3 regions of the Serratia sp. OS31 genome follow, and region 1 is predicted to be linked to each of the others. Evidence: predicted binding sites of a transcription regulator. Region 1 holds the regulator's gene; each other region holds the start of a gene.
What was found. Region 1 encodes CRP, which controls carbon source genes, mostly activating them, when cyclic AMP is high. Its sites were predicted from a motif close to ATGTGANNNNNNTCACAT; they were not measured.

Region 1 (3,283 bases):
ACTCCCAGCCGAGCCGCATTGCGCAGGGCGTTGGATTTGAACGACAGATAACTGACCAGCGCGGGCCAGAACGGCAGACGGTTTTGATTGGCCATCAGATCGCGTCGGTAGAGTGGGTGCTGGGTGCGCAGCAGGCGGGCGATGCGGCTGAAGTGGTAGTAACAGAATTGGCCGACCGGGTTGTCCGGATGCTGCGCCGCCACTTTTTCCAGGGCGGCCAGTTCATTGTCCATATTGAAACGCTGAGAATGCTGATGATAGAGAATGTCATGCGCTACCGTGCGCAGCCGGTTGGCAATCACCTGTGCATTGCGGCGGATGATGGCCTCGGCCTGGCTCTGTTCTACCAGCTTTTGTACCTCTTCCGGCAGATGCAGGCTGACGGTGATGTGCTCCTGTAAATCCAGAGCGACCTGGAAGGTGCGTTGCAGACGCTTTTGCTCGAGATTGCTGGCATGGGGCAGAAAATTAAGTTGTTGATACAGCAAAGTGATCAGGTCCATGACCTTTTGCTGGCGCACCAGCAGTGGCGGTAACGCGGTCTGTGGATCGGTGTGCTGGGTTAACAGTGAATATTTGGCTTCGAAGTAGTCCGCCAGTTCCAGATAGAGCTGGTTGAGCGATTCGCGCATCGGTTGCTCTTTCCACAGCTTGAACCAGAACCAGGTAAACAGGCCGTACCAGGCGGTGCCCACGATATACAACAGGGGCGCGTGCCAAAGCGGCACCGTACCAGCCATGCTGAGAGAGAAGATGGCGGCAACCAGCGCGGCGGGCAGCAGGCGGGCATGCAGCGGGCTGATTTCACCGCTGACGCCAAGCAGCAGCGCCAGGCCCAGCATCAGTATCGGCAGCGGCAACTGCCAAAGTAGCGCCTGTTGCAGCAGCAGGCTGCTGAGCGCAAAGAGCGAACCGCCGACGATCAGGCGTTTGAAGAAGCGTTTGTGGGGCGTGTCCAGCCCGGCGATGTTGCAGCAGGCGGGAACCAGAGAAAACAGCAGGCCGTATTGCAGTTGGCCGATCAGCAGGCCAAGCAGAACCGGCAGGCACAGCACCAGCGTTTGCCGCAGTGCGTAATTGACTTCCGGATGGTAAATCAGTCGGCGCCACATGATAAATCGGGGCATAAAAAAACGGCGCGAATCATCGCGCCGTTTTTTCAGTGATTAACGGGTGCCGTAAACGACAATAGTTTTGCCGTGAGCGGAGATCAGGTTTTGATCTTCCAGCATTTTCAGGATACGACCCACGGTTTCACGAGAGCAACCGACGATCTGGCCAATTTCCTGACGGGTGATTTTAATCTGCATGCCATCCGGATGGGTCATGGCATCAGGCTGTTTCGCCAGGTTCAGCAGGGTTTGCGCGATGCGGCCCGTAACGTCCAGGAAGGCGAGGTTACCCACTTTCTCAGAGGTTATCTGCAGGCGGTTTGCCATCTGGGCAGACAGGCGCATCAGGATGTCCGGGTTAACCTGGATCAGCTGGCGGAATTTCTTGTAGGAAATTTCAGCCACTTCGCAGGCGGTCTTCGCCCTAACCCAGGCGCTACGCTCCTGACCTTCTTCAAACAATCCAAGCTCGCCGATGAAATCCCCCTGGTTAAGGTAGGACAGGATCATCTCTTTACCTTCTTCATCCTTAATCAGCACCGCAACGGAGCCTTTAACGATGTAGTAAAGCGTTTCGGCTTTTTCACCTTGGTGAATCAGCGTACTTTTGGATGGATATTTGTGGATATGGCAATGAGACAGGAACCATTCGAGAGTAGGGTCTGTTTGCGGTTTGCCGAGAACCATTCGCTGTTATCCTCTGTTGTTATCGCTGCCTTGTGTCACAGGGGTCAGAGTTCCCTGTAAAACGTGCTGTCGCCGTTGTTTTAATGGTGGCTATCAGCAGGTTTTGAGGCGTGTCATAAATATACGCTGTCGCTCTAGCATATTAACTTGCCGGGAGAGCTGCAAGCTACATTCTGTTAACATACCGGTAAAGGAGCCTTTCCCTGGGAGTTTCCCTGAAATCAGTGTCCCGGAAAGATTTATTGCGGCTCTGTTTGTAGCACAGAGTGAGGCGGGTGTCTTGTGTTGTCTCGCTTCAGCATGATTAGCATCAGGTTCCGTTGCCAGTTTCTATGCGAAAGCGTACTGTGATTTTAAGAAATTAACCGGAGTGACCAGCATGCAGGCAAGAGTTAAGTGGGTGGAAGGGTTGACGTTTCTGGGCGAATCCGCGTCTGGCCATCAGGTATTGATGGACGGCAACGCCGGCGATAAAGCACCCAGTCCGATGGAAATGGTGCTGATGTCAGTAGGGGGATGCAGTGCAATCGACGTGGTGTCGATCCTGCAAAAAGGACGTAATGACGTGCGTGATTGCGAGGTGAAGCTGACCTCTGAACGTCGCGAAGAAGCGCCACGGTTGTTTACCCACATCAATCTGCATTTTATCGTGAGCGGCAAAGATTTGAGCGACAAGATCGTGGAGCGTGCGGTAAACCTCTCGGCCGAGAAGTACTGTTCGGTTTCACTGATGCTGAGCAAAGCCGCCAGCGTGACCCACAGTTTTGAAATCCGCGACCTGGCGTAACGGATAAAGGGGCGCGGTTGTGCCGCGCCCTGTTGTCTACTCGATTTTTTTTCCTTCCAGCAGTCGCTGCACCAGCGGCGCCATGATCAGCTCCATCGCCAGCCCCATTTTGCCACCCGGTACCACCAGCGTATTGATATGCGAGATAAAAGATCCCTGCAGCATTGCCAGCAGATAAGGGAAGTCGATCTGGTCCAGCCCGCGGAAGTGGATCACCACAAAGCTCTCGTCCAGCGAAGGGATAGCCTTGGCGGCGAACGGGTTGGAGGTGTCTACCGTCGGCACCCGTTGGAAGTTGATATGGGTGCGTGAGAACTGCGGCGTGATGTAGTTGATGTAGTCTTCCATCGAACGAACCACCGAATCCATCACCGCTTCGCGGGAGTGGCCGCGTTCACCGGTATCGCGGATCAGCTTCTGGATCCATTCCAGGTTGACGATCGGCACCACGCCAACCAGCAGATCGACGTGTTTGGCCACGTCGATCTGTTCGGTCACGACGCCACCGTGCAATCCTTCGTAGAACAGCATGTCGGTGGGTGCCGGCAAAGCTTCCCAGGGGGTGAAGGTGCCGGGAACCTGATTATAGGGCACCGCTTCATCGTAGGTATGCAGATACTTGCGTGAGCGGCCGGTGCCGTTTTTGCCGTAGTCGAGAAAGCTTTGCTGCAGCAGGCCGAAGTCATTGGCTTCGGGG
Region 2 (3,283 bases), on a different contig from region 1:
TTACCGGTTTCAGCGAGGTGTGGCTCAGCATGCTGATGAAGTAAGGTACCGGTTCGCTCAGCGTGACCTGCAGCGTTTTATCATCGATGGCTTTAACGCCCAGGCTTTGCGGCCCTTTCTTGCCGGTCAGGATATCGTCGATATTTTCAATTTTGGCGTACTGCAGATAGCTGGCGTAAGGCGAGCCGGTTTTCGGATCGGCCAGGCGCTGCCAGCTATAAACGAAGTCCTGTGCGGTCACCGGGGAGCCATCACTCCACACCGCGTCCGAGCGCAGGTGAAAAGTCCAGGTTTTGAAATCCTGGTTTTCCCATTGGGCTGCCGTCGCCGGTACCACATGCCCATTGGCATCGGTGCTGACCAGCCCTTCCAACAGGTTAAGAATAATATTACTTTCCGGTATCCCTTCGACCTTATGCGGATCCAACGAAGCCACTTCCGTGCCGTTGTTAATTACAATGCTCTGCTGCTGAGCCAATTGTACTCCGGCCGGAACGTCGGCCGCCTGAGCAGAATATACGGCGCTGATACTCAGCAAGCCGGCAATGAACATAGCCAATGGAGTGCGCTTTCGGGTTTGCTGCATGGTCGAGGCTCCTTTTCACCAACAAGCATTGCTTATCGATATTCGTGAAGTATTTATAAGTATTCTAAATAAACAGACACCAGCAAAAATCATTCCCACTTTGACGACGCAGCCGCGTTAATTGCGCGTAGAAAGTTGCTCGGAAATTAGCAGAAGGCAAATTCCATAGCCAATAATTTTTACAGAAATGTTAAGCAATTCTCTTTTATTGCATCAAGCCCGATCTGTACCCCTCGGACGAGGGTGACAATTACACGATATAACGCACTGATTTTAATCAGATAAAATAAAACAAGCCTTACCCTGACGGCGCACTGCAAGCTGACACAGTAGACAAAGAAACATTCAGTTAACAAAGCAGCCATTCAAAGAACAAACACCTGCTTATGTGCGGTTAATCACTAATAACACCTGGATGAAAGCGAGACAAGCCCTACAGAATGATGTGATTAAATTAACAGCAGATTTGATGTTAGGAGCGGGAAAAAGGGCAATAACTGGGGAAGATAAGGGGTAAAAACAACGCTTAGCGTTTTTATTGAGCAACAAATTGAGATTTATGCCACATACTGGTGCAAGTGAATAAAATTCATTCATATTGCGCACTATATTAATGCGAACCAATAATTGATTTTAATTTTTAAAATTAATTTGAGTCGTGAATCATCCTATTCACGACTCCTGCGCCGGATTACAACAGACCCGGGAATATGGCCTTAATACCGGTAACGATAAATTCGATACCCAAAGCCATCAGCAACAACCCCATGATTCGGGTGATGACGTTAATGCCGGTTTGCCCCAATAAACGCACCAACAATGGCGCGGCGCGGAACAATAGCCAGCAACAAAAGGCAAAGAGCGCGATCGCCAGGGTAAAACCCAACAGGTTTTGCCAGCTATGATAGCGGGAACTCCAGACAATGGTGGAACTGATGGCCCCCGGCCCGGCCATCAGCGGCAATGCCAGGGGCACTACGCCGATACTTTCACGGATTGCGCTCTCCGATTTTTCCTGTTTGTTCTGTTTGTCTTCCCCCAGTTTGCCGCTGATCATCGACATCGCAATGGTGACCACCAGGATGCCGCCGGCAATGCGGAACGAGTCAATGGAGATGCCGAACATGCGCAAAATCCCCTCCCCCAAAAACAGCGAGGTCCACAGGATTATGGCCACCGACAGGTTGGCGGTCAGGTTAGTTTTATTGCGCCCTGCCGCCGCCTGATAGCTGGTCATGCTGATAAATACCGGCAAAATGCCTACCGGGTTCACCAGCGCAAACAGGCCGACAAAAAATTTAATGTAGCCGGAAAAATCCAACAGAGATTGGCCCACAAATGACTCCGCTTTAATAGCTTTAAAAGTGACACTGCCTACGCGCGCTAATGTAATGGAATTGCCACGGGTAATCCATTGGTCATGACCGGGATTTTTATCTATTAATGTGGTAAATAATAAAATAACTCACCACTGTTAATGCAATGTACGGTTTATGATTTTTTATGTTAGAAAAAGTGCCTGACATCGCAGTTATCAAGAATGATTCTCAAAAACCATGGCTGAATGGTGTCAGCATGCGATTTTTTTGATTTAAATCACATAATCACTACCCAAGAGTAGTTAAGCTCTTAGTCGTAGTCAGGGAGTAGAACAGGTTAAGGAAAAAGTGGCATCTCTGTTCGGCCCGCTGTCTTCTCCTGCTGAAGCATCGGGTAAAGCTCTTTAAGCAAATCAGCAACATGCAGCACAAAAAGATGGGAAACCTTTGTTTTTAAAACAGCATTTTCCACCGATCTGTCTATACTAGTTGCTCGCACGGCTGATTTACTGAAAGAGTTTAACATTATCAGGAGAGCATTATGGCTGTAACAAATGTCGCTGAACTGAACGAGCTAGTTGCACGTGTCAAAAAAGCCCAGCGCGAATATGCCAACTTCACTCAAGAGCAAGTTGATAAAATTTTCCGCGCTGCTGCCCTCGCCGCTGCCGATGCCCGTATTCCTCTGGCTAAAATGGCCGTTGAAGAATCCGGTATGGGTATCGTTGAAGATAAAGTGATCAAGAACCACTTCGCATCCGAGTTTATCTACAACGCCTATAAAGATGAAAAAACCTGCGGTATCCTGTCTGAAGACGATACTTTCGGTACCATCACCATCGCCGAACCTATCGGCCTGATTTGCGGTATCGTACCCACCACCAACCCAACTTCCACGGCCATTTTCAAAGCGTTAATCAGCCTGAAAACCCGTAACGGCATCATCTTCTCTCCGCACCCACGTGCGAAAAACGCCACCAACAAAGCGGCAGATATCGTGCTGCAGGCAGCGATTGCCGCCGGTGCGCCAAAAGACATCGTCGGCTGGATCGATCAACCTACCGTTGAACTCTCCAACCAGCTGATGCACCACCCTGACATCAACCTGATCCTGGCCACCGGTGGCCCAGGCATGGTGAAAGCGGCCTACAGCTCCGGCAAACCGGCCATCGGCGTGGGTGCAGGTAATACCCCGGTGGTGGTTGACGAAACGGCGGATATCAAACGCGTCGTTGCCTCTATTCTGATGTCTAAAACCTTCGACAGCGGTGTGATTTGCGCCTCTGAGCAATCCGTCATCGTGGTTGACTCCATCTATGATGCGGTGCGCGAACGTTTCGCTTCCCATGGCGGCTACATGCTGCAGGGTAAAGAACTG
Region 3 (3,283 bases), on a different contig from region 1:
CTGCTCTTTGTCGCCGGCCTGCAGATTAAGGAACACGTTGCTTTCGCTCAGTTTGAACAGGTTTTGCTCGGTGGCCTCAAAGCTGTCGTCAAGCGTGCTGATGACTTTCTGCTGGTTATCGGTGGTTTTATTGGCCGCCACCAGGCGCTCGGTCAGATCGTTATACAGCTTGCTGTCGAGGAAATTGGTCAGCGAGATGTGCTGCGCCTGTGGCGCATGACGCATCGCGCGCTCAGTCAGGTCACGGTGAGTGATCACCAGATCCACATCATCCGGCAGGTTGTTGATGGCGCTGTTGGTCACGGAGATATTTTTCAGCCCGGCGTCCGCCACTTTTTTGCGCAGCACCCCAGCCCCCATAGCACTGGACCCCATGCCCGCATCGCAGGCAACGATGATCTTACGCACCGTGGTCAGGTCACCATCGACGGCTGCATGAGCCGCAGCACCGCCCTTAGACTCAGATTTCATCGCCTGTACGCGGCGAGTGGCCTCTTCCAGATCATCCTCTTCTTTCGCTTTCGAGGTTTTCAGCAGGAAGCCGGCAACCACAAAGGACACCGCGAACGCTGCGGCGATCGCCGCCAGGTTGGCGAAGTAAGCGCCCTTAGGGGTCATTGCCAATACCGCCAGAATCGAACCAGGAGAAGCCGGAGACACCAGACCGCCGTTGAGCAGGGTCAGCGTGAACACGCCGGTCATACCGCCCAGGATCACCGCCAGCAGCAGGCGTGGATTCATCAGCACGTACGGGAAGTAAATTTCGTGGATACCACCGAAGAAGTGGATGATCGCGGCACCGCCGGCAGACTGTTTGGCACTGCCGCGGCCAAAGAACATGTAGGCCATCAGTACGCCCATACCCGGGCCTGGGTTGGCTTCAATCAGGAAGAAGATGGATTTACCGGTTTCGGTCGCCTGCTGGATGCCCAACGGCGAGAAGATACCGTGGTTGATGGCGTTGTTCAGGAACAGGATTTTCGCCGGCTCCACGAAGATCGACGCCAGCGGCAGCAGGTTGTTGGTCACCATGATGTTCACGCCGGTAGCCAGGATATGTGACAACCCTTCGACCAGCGGGCCAATGGCCATAAATGCCAGAATAGCCAGCAGCATGCCGATAATGCCGGCGGAGAAGTTGTTCACCAACATCTCAAAGCCGCTTTTGATTTTGCCGTCTACCCAGCGGTCAAAATGCTTGATCGCCCAGCCGCCCAGCGGACCGGCAATCATGGCGCCGAGGAACATCGGCATATCCGCCCCGACAATCACGCCCATGGTGGTGATAGCGCCCACCACCCCACCGCGATCGCCCCCCACCAGGCGACCACCGGTAAAACCGATCAGCAGCGGCAGCAGGTAAGTGATCATTGGGCCTACCAGTTTGGCTAAGGTTTCGTTCGGCAGCCAACCGGTAGGAATGAATAACGCGGTGATGATACCCCAGGCGATAAAGGCGCCAATGTTGGGCATCACCATGTTGCTTAAGAAGCGGCCAAAGTTTTGAACTTTGACTTTGATGTCTGGTGAAAACATAAAACACACCCCTATTGTTACGCGCTGACAATAAGAGCGCGTGATTATTGTTGTTACGATCCAGCCATGTTGTCGCTGTATGCGAAATGGACTCTATCACGCGGTTTTTACCGTGCGAACTTCACGGATTTTTTGTGACAAACATCACACTACAACCCCCATCAACCGGGCAGTTATAGTGATCACGATCACATTTACTCAGTGTAAAAAAGCCACAACGAGAACAAAAATCGCTTAAATGCCCATTAAATGTGATATTAATCACATTTTTCTGATGCGTGTTTGTTTTTAAATTGTGACATTGATCACAATCTATTTTTCGGTGGCTACCGAATCCTGGCTTGGGGGTGTTCTTCCCTGTGAGCATTCATCCCGTCGGGAAATAGCGGTGTGATGAATGAAAGAAAACTACATGTCGGAAATCGATGATTAATTGAAGTGTAGTACAGAAGCGTGGTGCAAGAAGTGAGCAAGCCGTTGGAAAGTCACAGGGGAATGGCAGAAGCCGGAATGCCGGCCTCTGCGTTTGGAGATTACTGAGTAACGCTGGAGACGACTTTTTGTGCGTTAAGTAAATCCTGCTGCTTGGCCACCAGATTCGACATCATGGTGTTGTACTGCGTTGCCTGCTGGGAAGTACGGAACTGCACGCCGTTATTGTTAAACGCTACCTGATTACCCTGGGCACGCAGGAAATCCCCCACCTGAACCAGATCCTGAACGAAGCTGGCCGTGGTCGGAATCACCGGCATCAGCGCATTGGCCGGCCCGGTAACAATCTTGTCGTACGCCTGGTTATACACGGCTTTCAGATCGTCAGGTTGCTTCAGCGCGGCCCGGGCGGTATCCGCCTGCGACTTGGCTGACTGGATTTGCTGCCCCAGCAGGTTCAGCGCCCCAACGGACTGTTGCAGCGTATCACGCTTGCTCATGTAGTCCTGTGCGGCGCGGATCTGGTTAATCTGATCCAACGCCGGCGTCAGACTGGCATCCAGTGACTTGGACAACTGCTGAGAAAAACCGACCAGGATGGCGTAATCACCGGCATAGTTGCCGAACTTCTGTTTCTGATCTTCGCTCAGCGTCGGGATTTTCGCGCCGCTGCGCATCACCGAATTCTGGATGTAATCAATAAACGCCTTGCGTTGTTCCGGCTCTTTATCGCCGCAGGCGGTCAATTGCATGACCACCAACAATGCCAATACCGGGGCCAACCAACGCGCGAAAACTCTGCTCTTGATCCCTACCGCCATGTGACATAACTCCTGTTATAAACCTGCTTTTTCATCGGACTCCGTCCCTTTTGCTGCACTCCTTGCGCCTATAAGAATAGATCAACTGAATGCGATTCGATACGCGATTCACCTTTTGGTGGTTATTCTTCGGTGAAAGGCCAACATGCAAGGCGCTATACGCGCTGGCAAGGGCTACTGTACCGACTCAGGGGCATGATACACTTTTGTATCATTTATCACCGGGCCAAGCTGCGTATGCCATCCTATCAGCCACCGTTGACCATCAGCTCACGCATGCTGCATCTGGTAACCGATGTCGGCGATCGGCTTGCGCGTTTAAAAATGCAGGCTGAGCAAGAACATGCCTTACGGCTGCGCCGCATCAACCGCATCCGTACCATTCAGGGCTCTCTGGCTATCGAAGGCAATACTTTAAGTGAAGAGCAGATCACCGCCATCATCGAAGGTAAACGTATCATTGCGCCACCTCGCGATATTCAGGAGGCGCTCAA

Region 2: the regulator CRP is predicted to act here: its motif matches at 2,171-2,188, upstream of H5P17_RS25605 (YchE family NAAT transporter).
Region 3: the regulator CRP is predicted to act here: its motif matches at 1,786-1,803, upstream of H5P17_RS12910 (PTS mannitol transporter subunit IICBA).

Annotation. Positions count from the first base shown of each region.
Region 1 is NZ_JACJFQ010000038.1:13,211-16,493, forward strand. Features, by position in the region: gene H5P17_RS22975 (YccS/YhfK family putative transporter) at 1-1,112, opposite strand, end outside; gene crp (cAMP-activated global transcriptional regulator CRP) at 1,167-1,799, opposite strand; gene H5P17_RS22985 (OsmC family protein) at 2,179-2,586, shown strand; gene H5P17_RS22990 (phosphoribulokinase) at 2,623-3,283, opposite strand, start outside.
Region 2 is NZ_JACJFQ010000059.1:7,035-10,317, forward strand. Features, by position in the region: gene H5P17_RS25600 (ABC transporter substrate-binding protein) at 1-586, opposite strand, end outside; gene H5P17_RS25605 (YchE family NAAT transporter) at 1,278-1,922, opposite strand; gene adhE (bifunctional acetaldehyde-CoA/alcohol dehydrogenase) at 2,447-3,283, shown strand, end outside.
Region 3 is NZ_JACJFQ010000013.1:49,701-52,983, forward strand. Features, by position in the region: gene H5P17_RS12910 (PTS mannitol transporter subunit IICBA) at 1-1,536, opposite strand, end outside; gene H5P17_RS12915 (DUF3053 domain-containing protein) at 2,070-2,789, opposite strand; gene H5P17_RS12920 (Fic family protein) at 3,066-3,283, shown strand, end outside.